Regions from separate parts of the Vibrio sp. C8 genome, predicted to be linked through region 1. Evidence: predicted binding sites of a transcription regulator. Region 1 holds the regulator's gene; each other region holds the start of a gene.
The links. Region 1 encodes CRP, which controls carbon source genes, mostly activating them, when cyclic AMP is high. Its sites were predicted from a motif close to TGTGANNNNNNTCACA; they were not measured.
Positions count from the first base shown of each region.

Region 2: the regulator CRP is predicted to act here: its motif matches at 1,681-1,696, upstream of ACRQQK_RS15755 (CTP synthase).
Region 3: the regulator CRP is predicted to act here: its motif matches at 1,567-1,582, upstream of cdd (cytidine deaminase).
Region 4: the regulator CRP is predicted to act here: its motif matches at 1,545-1,560, upstream of deoD (purine-nucleoside phosphorylase).

Region 1 is NZ_JBPAOE010000033.1:111,459-114,648, forward strand. Features, by position in the region: gene ACRQQK_RS14795 (phosphoribulokinase) at 1-642, shown strand, start outside; gene crp (cAMP-activated global transcriptional regulator CRP) at 886-1,518, shown strand; gene ACRQQK_RS14805 (2-oxoadipate dioxygenase/decarboxylase family protein) at 1,622-2,425, opposite strand; gene astD (succinylglutamate-semialdehyde dehydrogenase) at 2,577-3,190, opposite strand, start outside.
Region 2 is NZ_JBPAOE010000044.1:41,702-44,891, forward strand. Features, by position in the region: gene relA (GTP diphosphokinase) at 1-668, shown strand, start outside; gene mazG (nucleoside triphosphate pyrophosphohydrolase) at 773-1,576, shown strand; gene ACRQQK_RS15755 (CTP synthase) at 1,781-3,190, shown strand, end outside.
Region 3 is NZ_JBPAOE010000008.1:88,175-91,364, reverse strand. Features, by position in the region: gene ACRQQK_RS04995 (EAL domain-containing protein) at 1-504, shown strand, start outside; gene cdd (cytidine deaminase) at 575-1,462, opposite strand; gene ACRQQK_RS04985 (LrgB family protein) at 1,666-2,343, opposite strand; gene ACRQQK_RS04980 (CidA/LrgA family protein) at 2,343-2,708, opposite strand; gene sbcB (exodeoxyribonuclease I) at 2,758-3,190, opposite strand, start outside.
Region 4 is NZ_JBPAOE010000022.1:348,971-352,160, reverse strand. Features, by position in the region: gene ACRQQK_RS12925 (transposase) at 1-650, opposite strand, end outside; gene deoD (purine-nucleoside phosphorylase) at 719-1,429, opposite strand; gene ACRQQK_RS12915 (YbgA family protein) at 1,759-2,712, shown strand; gene ACRQQK_RS12910 (MerR family transcriptional regulator) at 2,702-3,190, shown strand, end outside.

The DNA of each region.
Region 1 (3,190 bases):
GGCGCTTTGAGCGAATTTTTCCGTCAATACGGAAAAGCAGGTACAGGCCAAATCCGACGCTATCTGCATACCTTTGACGAGGCAGTTCCCTACAATCAAATGCCCGGAACATTTACTCCATGGCAAGAGCTTCCAACCAGTACAGACGTACTCTTCTATGAAGGGTTACATGGCGGTGTGGTAGATGGTGAGGTTAATGTGGCGCAGCATGTCGATTTCCTGATTGGCATGGTACCTATTGTTAACCTTGAATGGATTCAAAAGTACGTCCGTGATACTCGCGATCGGGGACACTCGCGCGAAGCCGTGATGGATTCTATCGTCCGCTCAATGGATGACTATCTCAATTACATCACACCACAATTTTCACGCACGCATATTAACTTTCAACGAGTTCCAACTGTAGACACATCCAACCCACTGAATGCCAAAGGCATCCCTAGTCTGGACGAAAGTTTTGTAGTCATTCGCCTACGTGGCATTAAAAATGTCGACTTCCCATATCTACTTGCAATGATCGATGGCTCTTTTATGTCCCGCCATAACACCATTGTGGTTCCGGGAGGAAAAATGAGTTTTGCTATGGAATTAATCGTAAGACCAATCCTACAGCAACTTATTGAAACGGGGAAAATTGGCTAATCGAAACAAGGTTTATGCGTTTAGTTCCGATACCGTGACCATGTGCACATTTTTGCGTAAAAAATCAAGGTATGGACACGATTAAAATCAAGAAAATGTCGCTGAAAAAGGATACTATTCTTAACCGAAACACAAGATAGCTTGCAGCGACCATAAAGTCCTCTTATTCTAGTAAACCTATTTTAAGCTTTGCTAAATAATATGGATAGCAGCAAGCGTACCCTGCAGAGGAAGTGAGATATTATGGTTCTAGGTAAACCTCAAACCGACCCAACATTAGAGTGGTTTCTTTCACATTGTCACATTCATAAGTACCCTTCAAAAAGCACGCTGATTCACGCGGGCGAGAAAGCAGAAACTTTGTACTACATTGTTAAAGGTTCTGTTGCGGTACTGATTAAAGATGAAGAAGGAAAGGAAATGATCCTTTCTTACCTAAACCAAGGTGATTTCATCGGTGAACTTGGCTTGTTTGAAGAAGGTCAAGAGCGTACAGCATGGGTTCGAGCTAAATCTCCATGTGAAGTTGCAGAGATTTCATTTAAGAAGTTCCGCCAGCTTATCCAAGTTAACCCAGATATTTTAATGCGTCTTTCTGGTCAAATGGCTCGTCGTCTACAAGTAACAAGCCAGAAAGTTGGTGACCTTGCGTTCCTAGACGTAACAGGCCGCATTGCACAAACGCTTCTTAACCTAGCGAAACAGCCTGACGCAATGACTCACCCAGACGGCATGCAGATCAAGATTACTCGTCAAGAAATCGGTCAAATCGTTGGCTGTTCTCGTGAGACAGTAGGTCGTATTCTGAAGATGCTTGAAGAGCAGAACCTAATTTCAGCTCACGGTAAGACTATCGTTGTGTACGGAACTCGTTAATAGCTAACGCTATTACACAAAATTCAAAAGCCACCTTCTGGTGGCTTTTCTTTTTGCGGCTCTATTAACGAATGCATAAAGCTCGGTAAGTTATCTCTCTCTACTAAGCAAGAGATTTACTATCGGTACTCTCGAAAATCTTATCTGCAGATGCAGCTACGAAGCCTGTATATAGCTCTCCGTTTGCCATTGGATAACGCTTAGCAAACTCGTAGAAGCCACCAGGTACCGTTTCAGTACCATCACTGAATACTACTGGAACTTTATCTGCCATAGTTGAAGACTGCTCAAGCAGTACTTCTGGTGTTCCTTTCACTTCACCGCCCGATTCATTGATAGTAAAACCTGCGCCACGTAAATGGTCATTCACTTGTTTTACTTCTGTAAATGCCTTGAGCTGGTTTACGTTAACCGTAAAGTGGTTCGCTCCATAACCATGGGCCGCTAACCAAGAAGCGTACTCGCTCTCTTCTGCTAGCAACTGGTAATCAGCAAAGCTAATGTCCCACAAACGACCACCATAAAGGAATGCATCACCTTCGAGCTTAGTTGCATCGACTTGCTCAACCAACTTCGCAACGATCTCTTGTAGCTGTGGTGAACACTCTTCAACTTTCAGTTCACTGATGAATACTTTTGGCTGAAGAGGATCCGGATGTTCAAAGTGTTTTGCAACCAGTTTTTTGCTTTCAAAAACATAGTCACCACAATCTTTGTATCCGAGGGCTAAGAAAGGTTTTGCTAACGTCGCCAAACCTAGCGGCGCAACATTAAATGTGCGCAAAGCAATATGGTCATTGATTAGCGCTTCACCTTCTTCTAACAGGCGATGAACTTTATCTGCAGAAGGGCAAAGGCGAGTGATGTAATCATTCCACAATGATTGAAACAGAACTTCTGGTGTCATATTGCCTCCTTGGCTTCATGAACACGACGTATTGGATTGGAAAAAGAGGTTACATAAAGCAGATTACTACTGTTTATCGAGTTTAAGTCGTTATTGATTTTCAGTTTTAGACAAACAGGCTTCACCTTTCGATGAAGCCTGAATAACTTTGTTATAGCTCAACACCTGGGCTTAGTGTCGCCGGAAGCTCGGTTGCAGAACCTTCCATCGACGCCATTGGGTATGCACAGTAGTCCGCAGCGTAGAATGCACTTGGACGTAAGTTACCCGAAGCACCTGGACCACCAAATGGAGCATCACCACTTGCACCCGTTAGCTGACGGTTACGGTTCACGATACCGGCACGAATATGGTCAACAAAGTATTCCCACTCCGCATCTTCTGTTGTCACTAAGCCAGCAGAGAGACCAAAGCGAGTATCGTTAGCCAGCTCAACCGCTTGCTCTAGAGTTTGGTAGCGCACCAATTGCAGTAGTGGGCCGAAGTACTCTTCATCAGGAAGCTCTGCGATAGCAGTAACATCAACAATACCCGGAGATACAAATGCAGCACCTTTACTTTGCGCTTCAACAAGGCTGTTACCGCCTAAAGATTGTAGGTTGGCTTGGGCATTAAGAATGAAGTCCGCCGCCGCTTTAGAGATTTGAGGCCCCATAAATGGTGCTGGCTCAGCAAATGGCTGATCCATGCGCAGCTTCTTCGTCGCTTCAACTAAGCGAGCAACCAGTTCATCACCTTTCGCACCAACAGGAACGTACAGACGGC
Region 2 (3,190 bases), on a different contig from region 1:
CGCTGAAAGATGCAGAGCAATATGCTCTGAAACGCTTTAACGTTAACAGTGCTGATGAACTCTATGTTGGTGTTGGTAGTGGCGACTTACGTATTAACCAAATCGTCAACCACATCAATGCGCTAGTGAATAAGCCGACCGCGGAAGAAGAAGACAAACTCGTTCTTGAAAAACTCAAGGGAGACGAGTCGAAATCGTCAGCTCCTCATCGTCCGCAAAAAGATGCGGTAGTGGTTGAAGGAGTCGATAACCTGATGACGCACCTTGCGCGTTGTTGTCAGCCGATTCCGGGTGATGAAATCAAAGGTTATATCACTCAAGGTCGGGGGATTTCGGTACACAGAAGCGATTGTGAACAGTTAGAAGAACTGAGTCACCACGCACCTGAACGTATCATTGATACCGTTTGGGGCGCTGGATTTATGGGTTCTTATATCCTGACCTTACGAGTGGAAGCGATGGAGCGTGTAGGCTTGCTGAAAGACATCACTAGTCTGCTGGCAAACGAGAAGGTAAAAGTGCTTACGATGAAGAGTCGTAGTGACTACAAACGCCAAATTGTGACCATGGATTTCGAACTAGAGGTTAACAACATCGAAATTCTGGCTCGCGTGTCTAAGCGAGTAGAACAAGTTAAAGACGTCATGCTTGTTAAACGTCTTGGTTAATTCTATATATCAGATTGAAATTGAAGGTAAGTGGTTCGCCACTTACCTTTTTCTTTTCTATCCCTAATCACCGCTTGCTGGTGGATATTTTTAAGGAAATAGATATGAGTCATCCAATCGAGCAGTTAGTCGACATTATGGCGAAATTGCGTGACCCGGAAACAGGGTGTCCTTGGGATAAGAAGCAGACTTTTGAAAGCGTTGTTCCATACACCATTGAAGAAACCTATGAAGTGGTGGATGCCATTCACAATCAAGATTGGCTCAATTTAAAAGAAGAGCTCGGTGACTTACTGTTTCAGGTGATTTTCTATAGTCAGATGGCTCGGGAACAAGGTTTGTTCGACTTTCGTGAAGTGGTCGAGACGGTGAATGAAAAGCTGACTCGCCGCCATCCTCATGTTTTTTCGGATGCACAATTTGCTGATGAAGCGGAACTGAATGCCAATTGGGAAAAGGAAAAATCCCTTGAAAAAGCCCAAGTAGGCAAAAGCGAGCAAAGTATTCTAGACTCTATACCACAATCGCTGCCAGCGTTATCGAGAGCGAATAAGATTCAAAAAAAATGCGCAAAATACGGTTTCGACTGGGAGACTTTAGGTCCAGTTGTAGACAAAGTGCATGAAGAAATTGAAGAAGTGGTTGCCGAAGCCATCAATGTCGATGTTGATGAAGCGAGAGTTGAAGAGGAACTGGGTGATTTGCTGTTTGCCACGGTGAATTTAGTCCGTCACCTGAAAAAAGATCCTGAAGTTGCTCTAGCCAAAGCTAATCGTAAATTTGTAAGGCGCTTTCAAGGTGTTGAAACTCAAGTGAGAGAGCAGGATAAAACCTTGACGGACTTTTCATTGCAAGAGCTAGATGGCATGTGGGAGCGAGTGAAAAGAAGGGAAAAAGGTCTTGAATAAAGGTCTGAATACGACCTTTTGAGACAAAATTAACTCAATTAAATTACTTTGTTTGCATTCTGCGATAAGGCTATTTGATTTGAAGCAAAAAATTAAAAACTGAGTGTGATAGATTTCACGTTGTGGCGGTAATTGGGTTCTGGTATAGTTTCGTCCCGTCCAGAAGAAATCCATTTCCCTCATTCAACCAATTTCAGGTTAAACATGACGACAAATTATATTTTTGTTACTGGCGGGGTTGTATCCTCACTAGGTAAAGGTATTGCAGCAGCATCGCTTGCGGCTATTTTAGAAGCTCGTGGTCTTAAAGTGACTATGATGAAGCTTGACCCTTACATCAACGTTGATCCAGGCACAATGAGCCCTACTCAACACGGTGAAGTGTTTGTCACGGAAGATGGCGCTGAAACAGACCTTGACCTTGGTCACTACGAACGTTTCATTCGTACTAAGATGACCAAGCGCAATAACTTTACTGCTGGTCGTGTTTATGCTGATGTTTTACGTAAAGAGCGTCGTGGCGATTACCTAGGTGCAACCATTCAGGTTATCCCGCATATCACTAACGCTATCAAAGACCGTGTAATCGCGGGCTCCGAAGGTCACGATGTGGCTATCGTTGAGGTTGGTGGCACTGTTGGTGATATCGAATCTCTACCATTCATGGAAGCGATTCGTCAGTTGGCAATCGAAGTCGGCCGTGAACACGCAATGTTCATGCATTTGACTCTAGTTCCTTACCTTGCTGCGGCAGGTGAAGTGAAAACTAAGCCAACTCAACACTCTGTAAAAGAACTGCTATCTATCGGTATTCAGCCTGACATCCTAGTATGTCGTAGCGACCGTATGATCCCAGCAAACGAGCGTAAGAAGATTGCACTTTTCTGTAACGTTTCTGAGAAAGCAGTAATTTCAATGAAGGACGTAGATTCAATCTACAAGATCCCTCAATTGATCAAGTCGCAAGGCTTGGATGATTTAGTTTGTACTCGTTTTGGTATCAATGCTCCTGAAGCTGATCTATCTGAATGGGAACAAGTTATTTACGAAGAAGCGAACCCAACGGGTGACGTTGTTATCGGTATGGTTGGTAAGTACATTGAACTACCAGACGCTTACAAATCAGTAAACGAAGCACTAAAACATGCTGGCCTAAAAAATCGTTTGAATGTAACGATTAAATATGTAGATTCTCAAGACGTAGAAACTCGTGGTTTCGAAGTTCTGCAAGGTCTTGATGCAATTTTGGTTCCTGGTGGCTTTGGTGACCGTGGTATTGAAGGCAAGATTATGGCTGCTCAATACGCACGTGAAAACAAGGTTCCTTACCTAGGTATCTGTCTAGGTATGCAAGTAGCGCTTATCGAGTACGCTCGTAACGTTGCTGGTATGGAAGGTGCACATTCAACAGAATTTAACAAAAACACTAAGTTCCCTGTGGTAGGTTTGATTACTGAATGGGTAGATAGTGAAGGTAAAGTTGAAGAGCGTACAGAGACTTCTGATCTTGGCGGAACAATGCGCCTAGGTTCTCAGCTATGCCACCTAGAAAAAGGTACTAAAGCTTACCAACTATACGGTAGTGCGACGATCCATGAACGTCACCGTCACCGT
Region 3 (3,190 bases), on a different contig from region 1:
CAAAATAGGCTGAGTATCCACGTGAATCTGTCGACACCTCATTTCCACCATAAGAGTTTGGTGGAAACTTTGGTCAACCTGATAGAGAAATACCAACTGTTACCAGGACAATTGGTACTGGAGTTAACGGAGAGTATCCTGATAGGTACTGAAGATGAGATCGTTGAGCGAATGGAAGCGGTCAAATCTTTAGGGATTCAGCTTGCGTTAGATGATTTTGGCACAGGGTATTCATCGTTTAGCTCACTCTGCAATTTCCCATTGGATATCATAAAATTAGACAAATCTTATATTGATAGTCTAGAGACAAATGATAAAGCGAAATCATTAGTTCGTAATATTATTCATATGTCCCAAGAACTCGGTATGACAACCGTGGCTGAAGGGGTTGAAACCGCTTCTCAGCTTCGTAAACTCAATGTCTGGAACGTAGATGAAATTCAGGGCTATTACTTCTTCAAACCTATGAATAAACAACAAGCTTTAGACAAGTTTGCGATGTAGGTTAATAGAAAAAGTCTCTGACAACAAAAAAGCCAGACAAGAGTCTGGCTTTTACATGACTAAGCTACTGTTAAAGTGCGATGTAGCTTAGTGGCAAAGAAGAACTCAGTGACGCAAGTGTCGCTTGAGTATCAACAAAGTGACTCACGCTGCCTTTCTCAAGCTCAGCCAGAGTGGCCGCTTCGATGTTGTCGAAAGAATCGCCAGCCATTCTCATCTGAATCAAAGCGACTTGCAGTGGCGGCAGGCTTGGGTTAAACGCTGCGTTTTCCGCATATGCGCCCAAATAAGTTTTACCGGACGATGATTTCAATGCCACACCACTTAAATTTTCAGAGTAAGGGGCATAGCTGCTGTTGAGTGCTGCTACGGCCGATTGCATCAGCGGATCTAATTCCTCGCATTTGTAACCGTGGTCGCTTTTGTTCATCAGTACTTGAGTGATACCTAGGTCGGCAGGGCCAAAAGATTCTGGCAAGTAGTATTGCAGAGAGTTGGCATCACGTTTTGGTAACTGAATCATCAAGCTTTTCGAGGTGGTAAGCTCGTTCATGAACTGGCGACAGTGACCGCAAGGACTGTAGTTCACAGTGATATCACTGATGCCTTCCTCACCCTTCATCCAAGCATGACTGATAGCTGCTTGTTCTGCGTGAATGGTTTGTCCCATCTGAACTTTTGAGAATTCCATGTTGCCGCCGAAATAAATGCGGCCAGACAATCCACGAGCTAGAGCTCCAACATAAAATTTCGAAATAGGTACGTAAGCATATGCTGCCGCAAGAGGCAGTAATTCAATACGAAGGTCTGCGTCACTCAATCCTGTAACGGAAAGTAGTTGCTTAAATTGGTCAGGAGATAGAGTAGCGTCAAACTCATCAGCTAATACGATTGGCGATAAAAACTCCGCCAGCGGTCGTTGCATGTCTGCTAATGCCTGTTCAATACGGCCTTTCATAGATATTCCTAATTAATACATTGAGCTTTAGTTTAGGGGAATATACTAGATTTACTGCGATCAAAATCTCATTATCAAATGCAACGTATTACATGTTTACATAATTAGAGTGATGTCACACATATGAGGTTGATAGATAGGAATAAGGCTCAGAATCTACAGCAAATGCTGTCTGAGCCTAATTAAATAGATATGTCAAAGAGTTAGTGAACAAACCAAAGGACAAAAGCAAATAAACTCGGGGCAAGAACAGAGGTTATGACACCGCAAACGACCAGAGCGAGTGAACTAAAAGCCGCATCTTTCTGATCTTTTTCCGCACAAGTCGCTGTGCCGAGGGCGTGGGAGACATTACCCATAGTTAAGCCTCGAGCAATGGGATGTGTGATATTCAGCATGTTATAAATTGGGTACGCCACAATGGCGCCAAAAACGCCAACCAGCAATACCATTATGGCTGCAATTGCTGGCTCTCCACCTAAATTATTTGCCACTTCCATCGCTATCGGTGTGGTGACAGATTTACCCATGAGTGCTGCAATTAAAGCGATATCAACATTCATTGATGCGGCAATGATCCCAGTCGTCAGCATAGAAAGTACGCTTCCGACACCACAGGCAAGCATGATGATTTTCCAGTTTGCACGAATCTGAGGAAGTTGTTCATACAAAGGGTAAGCTAAGGCAACGACGGCGGGTTGAAGCATGTAGTTCACCCATAGGTTGTCTCGCTCGTAAGTCTCATAAGGGATTTTCAGCAACATCAGAGCAGGGATGATTAGACCTATGCTAATCAACAGTGGGTTGGCAAACGGTGAATTTAGCTTGCGAGCGATCCATCTAGAAACAAAGAACACCGCGATAGTGACTAGCAACCACATCATTTGCCTCCTTTTTTCAAAATGCGATCAAGTGAGAAGGCTAGGATCACAAGCACTAATGTAGTACCACCGATGGCACTGGCTAAGATAGACCAAATGTTGTTTATTAGTATGTCGAAATGCACCATAAGACCGACACTGGTCGGGATGAAAAGTAGAACCATATAGCGAATGAATAAGCTTGCACTTGGCTTCACCCAAGATGACGGTAAGAGTCCGCTCGACATGAGGCCAAACAGGATCAGCATGCCAATAATACTGCCAGGAATAGAAATGCCTAACCAAGTTTGAAGATTATTACCTGCCAGCAAGCAGAGAAATATCATTCCCATTGAGACTAGGTATTTAAGTGCGGTTTGAGCCATGAAACGTTGTTGCCATTTATATGTATAGATAAACCTAGGGACATAGCCCCTAGGAAACGAGTTTTGAGACGTATTGATAGACAGATTTTAAAATAGCGATTTTCTTTTCGTCACTCTCATGCTCATGAACTAAGTTTTCTAAATTGAGCATGTAATCTTCAATTCGCGACTCATAAAAATCACGACAGTGATTCGCCCAGCGGCGCTGTTCATTTTCATCCAGTGTCCATGGGAAGTGACGGGCACGATAACGGAATAATAAAGGCTCGATTCTTTTGTCGGCAAAAGTGATGTCCAGTGCTGCCAAATTTTCTGGTGGTGTACTGCGTATAATCTCCATCGACGCTTTGTCCGCCGGAGAGAAGAAACCTTCGTATAACTGCGTATCGACATCGGTGCTCTGTTCATATTCACGTTCAATCGAAAACAGTGCAACCAGCTTTTCTCGGATCTCTGGATGCTGACGAATCAGTGCTAAGTTC
Region 4 (3,190 bases), on a different contig from region 1:
TTCGCTTCTCCTGTTGCTATCCAAAGCACGCCATTATTGCTTTTGGGTTGCAGTGGCATGTAGTGCGAGGAGAACTGAAAACTGCTGGCGTGGTTAACCCAACGCGCGTCGATCATCGCGAGTTTTCTGCGACAGCGACTGGCGATATGTTCAATATGATCGTAAAAGGTTTTCGGGTTGATGCTAAGTTTACGGCAGATTTCTCGTACCGAATAACCCATGAAAAGTAACCCGAATAAGGTTTCTTGGAACAAGAGTTTTTTATTCGCACCAGACCATTTATCGACAAAAGTAGAGTGACAAGATTTGCAGCGATAGCGTTGACGATCGCCACTGTAGCCAAAGGCATGATAGAGGTGTTTGTGTGTATGGACTGAAAGCCCTGCGTTTTCACATTCTAGGTTGCGACAGGCAGGTAAGCCGTCACTGTGAAGCTGACGTAAACGAACTAGTTCGTTGAGGACTTCTTTGTTATTAAGTAAGGGGGGGAAAGCACCGCACTCACGACAAACCATCGTTGGACGCTTAGGATTTGCGCGCTGCAAAACATACCGTTCTGCATCACTCAAACCAAAGTTGTCACACGCCAATGTTTTACAAAAGTTGAGCTGCAAGCCATCAGCGTCCGCAGGTAATTGGTCGGTCGACACGATCTCCCCCTCGGTAATTTGGAAGGGTGCCAAGCGCGCTACTCGGCAACCCTAAAGTAAATTTTGAATTACATGGTGATAGCTGTTTCAAGTGCTACTTGCATCATTTCATGGAAAGATTTTTGACGATCTTCTGCACTGAGTTTTTCACCACGTAGAATATGGTCAGACACGGTCAGAATAGTCAGAGCGCGAGCGCCCAAATCTGCTGCTACACCGTAAATACCTGCAGCTTCCATATCAACACCTAGAATGCCAAGTTTCTTCATCTTCTCGAAAATTTCTGGCTCAGGAGTGTAGAACAGGTCTGCAGAGAAAATATTACCAACTTTAACCGAAACATTTTGAGCACGAGCTTGAGCAACAGCCGCTTCTAATAGATCGAAATCAGCGATTGCAGCGAAGTCATGGTTGCTGAAACGGATACGGTTAACTTTAGAGTCAGTAGATGCGCCCATACCGATAACCACGTCCATCAGTTTAACGTCGTCACGTACAGCACCACAGCTACCTACACGAATTACGTTTTTCACACCGTATTCAGCAATCAGCTCGTGAACGTAGATACAGCATGATGGAATACCCATACCGTGACCCATTACAGAAACTTTTTTGCCTTTATATGTGCCGGTGTAACCGAACATATTACGTACGTCACACACTTGCTTCACGTCTTCAAGGTAAGTATCCGCAATGAATTTTGCACGAAGCGGGTCACCAGGCATTAGTACTGTTTCAGCGAAATCACCAGGTTGTGCGTTAATGTGTGGGGTTGCCATAATTGTTCTCCAAAAATGTTCAGCCAATTAAACAGTATTGCATATCAAATTACTATTTCTGTTGACTGTGGATTTGTCTGTTGAGGCAATATTAGTGAGTAATAGCTGGGTTTCTTGCGATTTTGGTCACAAAAAACGCGACAGTGGTGCGTCGGACGAGGGTTGATAACTAAATGTGTTGAAACTGATAAAGCAATCGATACAGGAAAACGTTGGCTTTATTTGTACGAATTTTAAAATTGTATAACTAGTTTCAAATGTGCTATAACTTGTACAAAGTTTTCTTTTGTATAATTGTTATTGTCAACTTGAGAGAAGAGGGCGCTGATATGGCTGATTCACCTATTTTGTTGGGCATTAGTGCTTGTGTTCTTGGACAGAACGTTCGGTTTGATTCTGGGCATAAAGCCAGTCAATTTGTTAATAAAGAGCTTGCGCCCTATTTCGAGTTTGTTCCCGTATGCCCAGAAGTTGGGATGGGGTTACCTGTGCCTCGTCCACCAATACGCCTAATTTCCAATGATGAACGTATTTCTCTGGTTGAAACCAAAGATCCAACCAAAGACCATACTGCAGGTTTGCTGCAATATTCTGAGCAAAAAATAAATCAACTAAAAGATATGCATTTGTGCGGCTACATCGTCTGTGCTAAGTCGCCTTCTTGCGGTATGGAAAAAGTAAAAGTGTACAAATCCCACGAAGCAGAAAAGAGCGGTGTTGGGCTTTACACACAAATGTTGATGGAAAAAATGCCTTGGCTTCCGGTGGAAGAAGACGGAAGGCTCAATGACGCGGTGTTAAAGGAAAACTTTATAACGCGTGTTTACTGCCTGCATGATTTCTATCAGACGCTGGGTAAAGAGCCAACCGCGGGCAAAGTCGTGGCATTCCACTCTCGCTATAAGCTGACGTTAATGGCTCATCACCCAACCTCTTATCGTGAGCTGGGAAGATTAGTGGCAAATGTGGCAAACTACGCGCCCGACGAGTTTATTGAGCTATACCGTTTAGGTTTGATGCAAGCTTTGAAAATCAGAGCCAGCAGAAAGAATCACACTAACGTATTGATGCACCTTCAGGGCTACTTTAAACGTTCGCTTGATAAGTCTCAGAAAAAAGAACTCTCAGAAGTTATTCATGATTATAGAAAGGGTATGTTGCCGCTGCTCGCGCCAATTACCCTAATTAAGCACTATTTGACGTTATATCCAGATTCTTACCTGATGCAGCAACGCTATCTGGACCCATATCCACAGGAGTTAAAGTTACGCTATGGCTTATGAACAAAAGCTATACGCTATTCGTGAAGTAGCAGAATTAACCGGTGTTAAGCCCGTAACACTAAGAGCTTGGCAACGCCGATACAATTTGGTTCAGCCGCAAAGAACGGAAAAAGGCCATCGTTTATTTAACCAAGAAAATATCGATAGCATTAAAGAGATTCAAGGATGGCTGGCAAAAGGCGTATCCATAGGAAAAGTGAGCGAGTTGCTGAAAGGCGGCGTTCCTACTGATGAGTTACAGCAGGAAACGCGAGTACAACTGGAAGAGTGTGAGCAGTTACTTACTGCACTCTCTCAACTGAATCGTGGCAAGTCAGAGAACATTATTGCTACGGTAATGAAAGAGTATCCTTTGGATATTGTTGAGAGCCAGTTTGCGTTTCCGGTGATTGATGCTTTAGAGCGAGTGAAAGGCCCTCTGCGCTCTTTGCAAAAAGGTCTGTTTCAATCTCTGATGATCAATAAGCTTTCATCGATT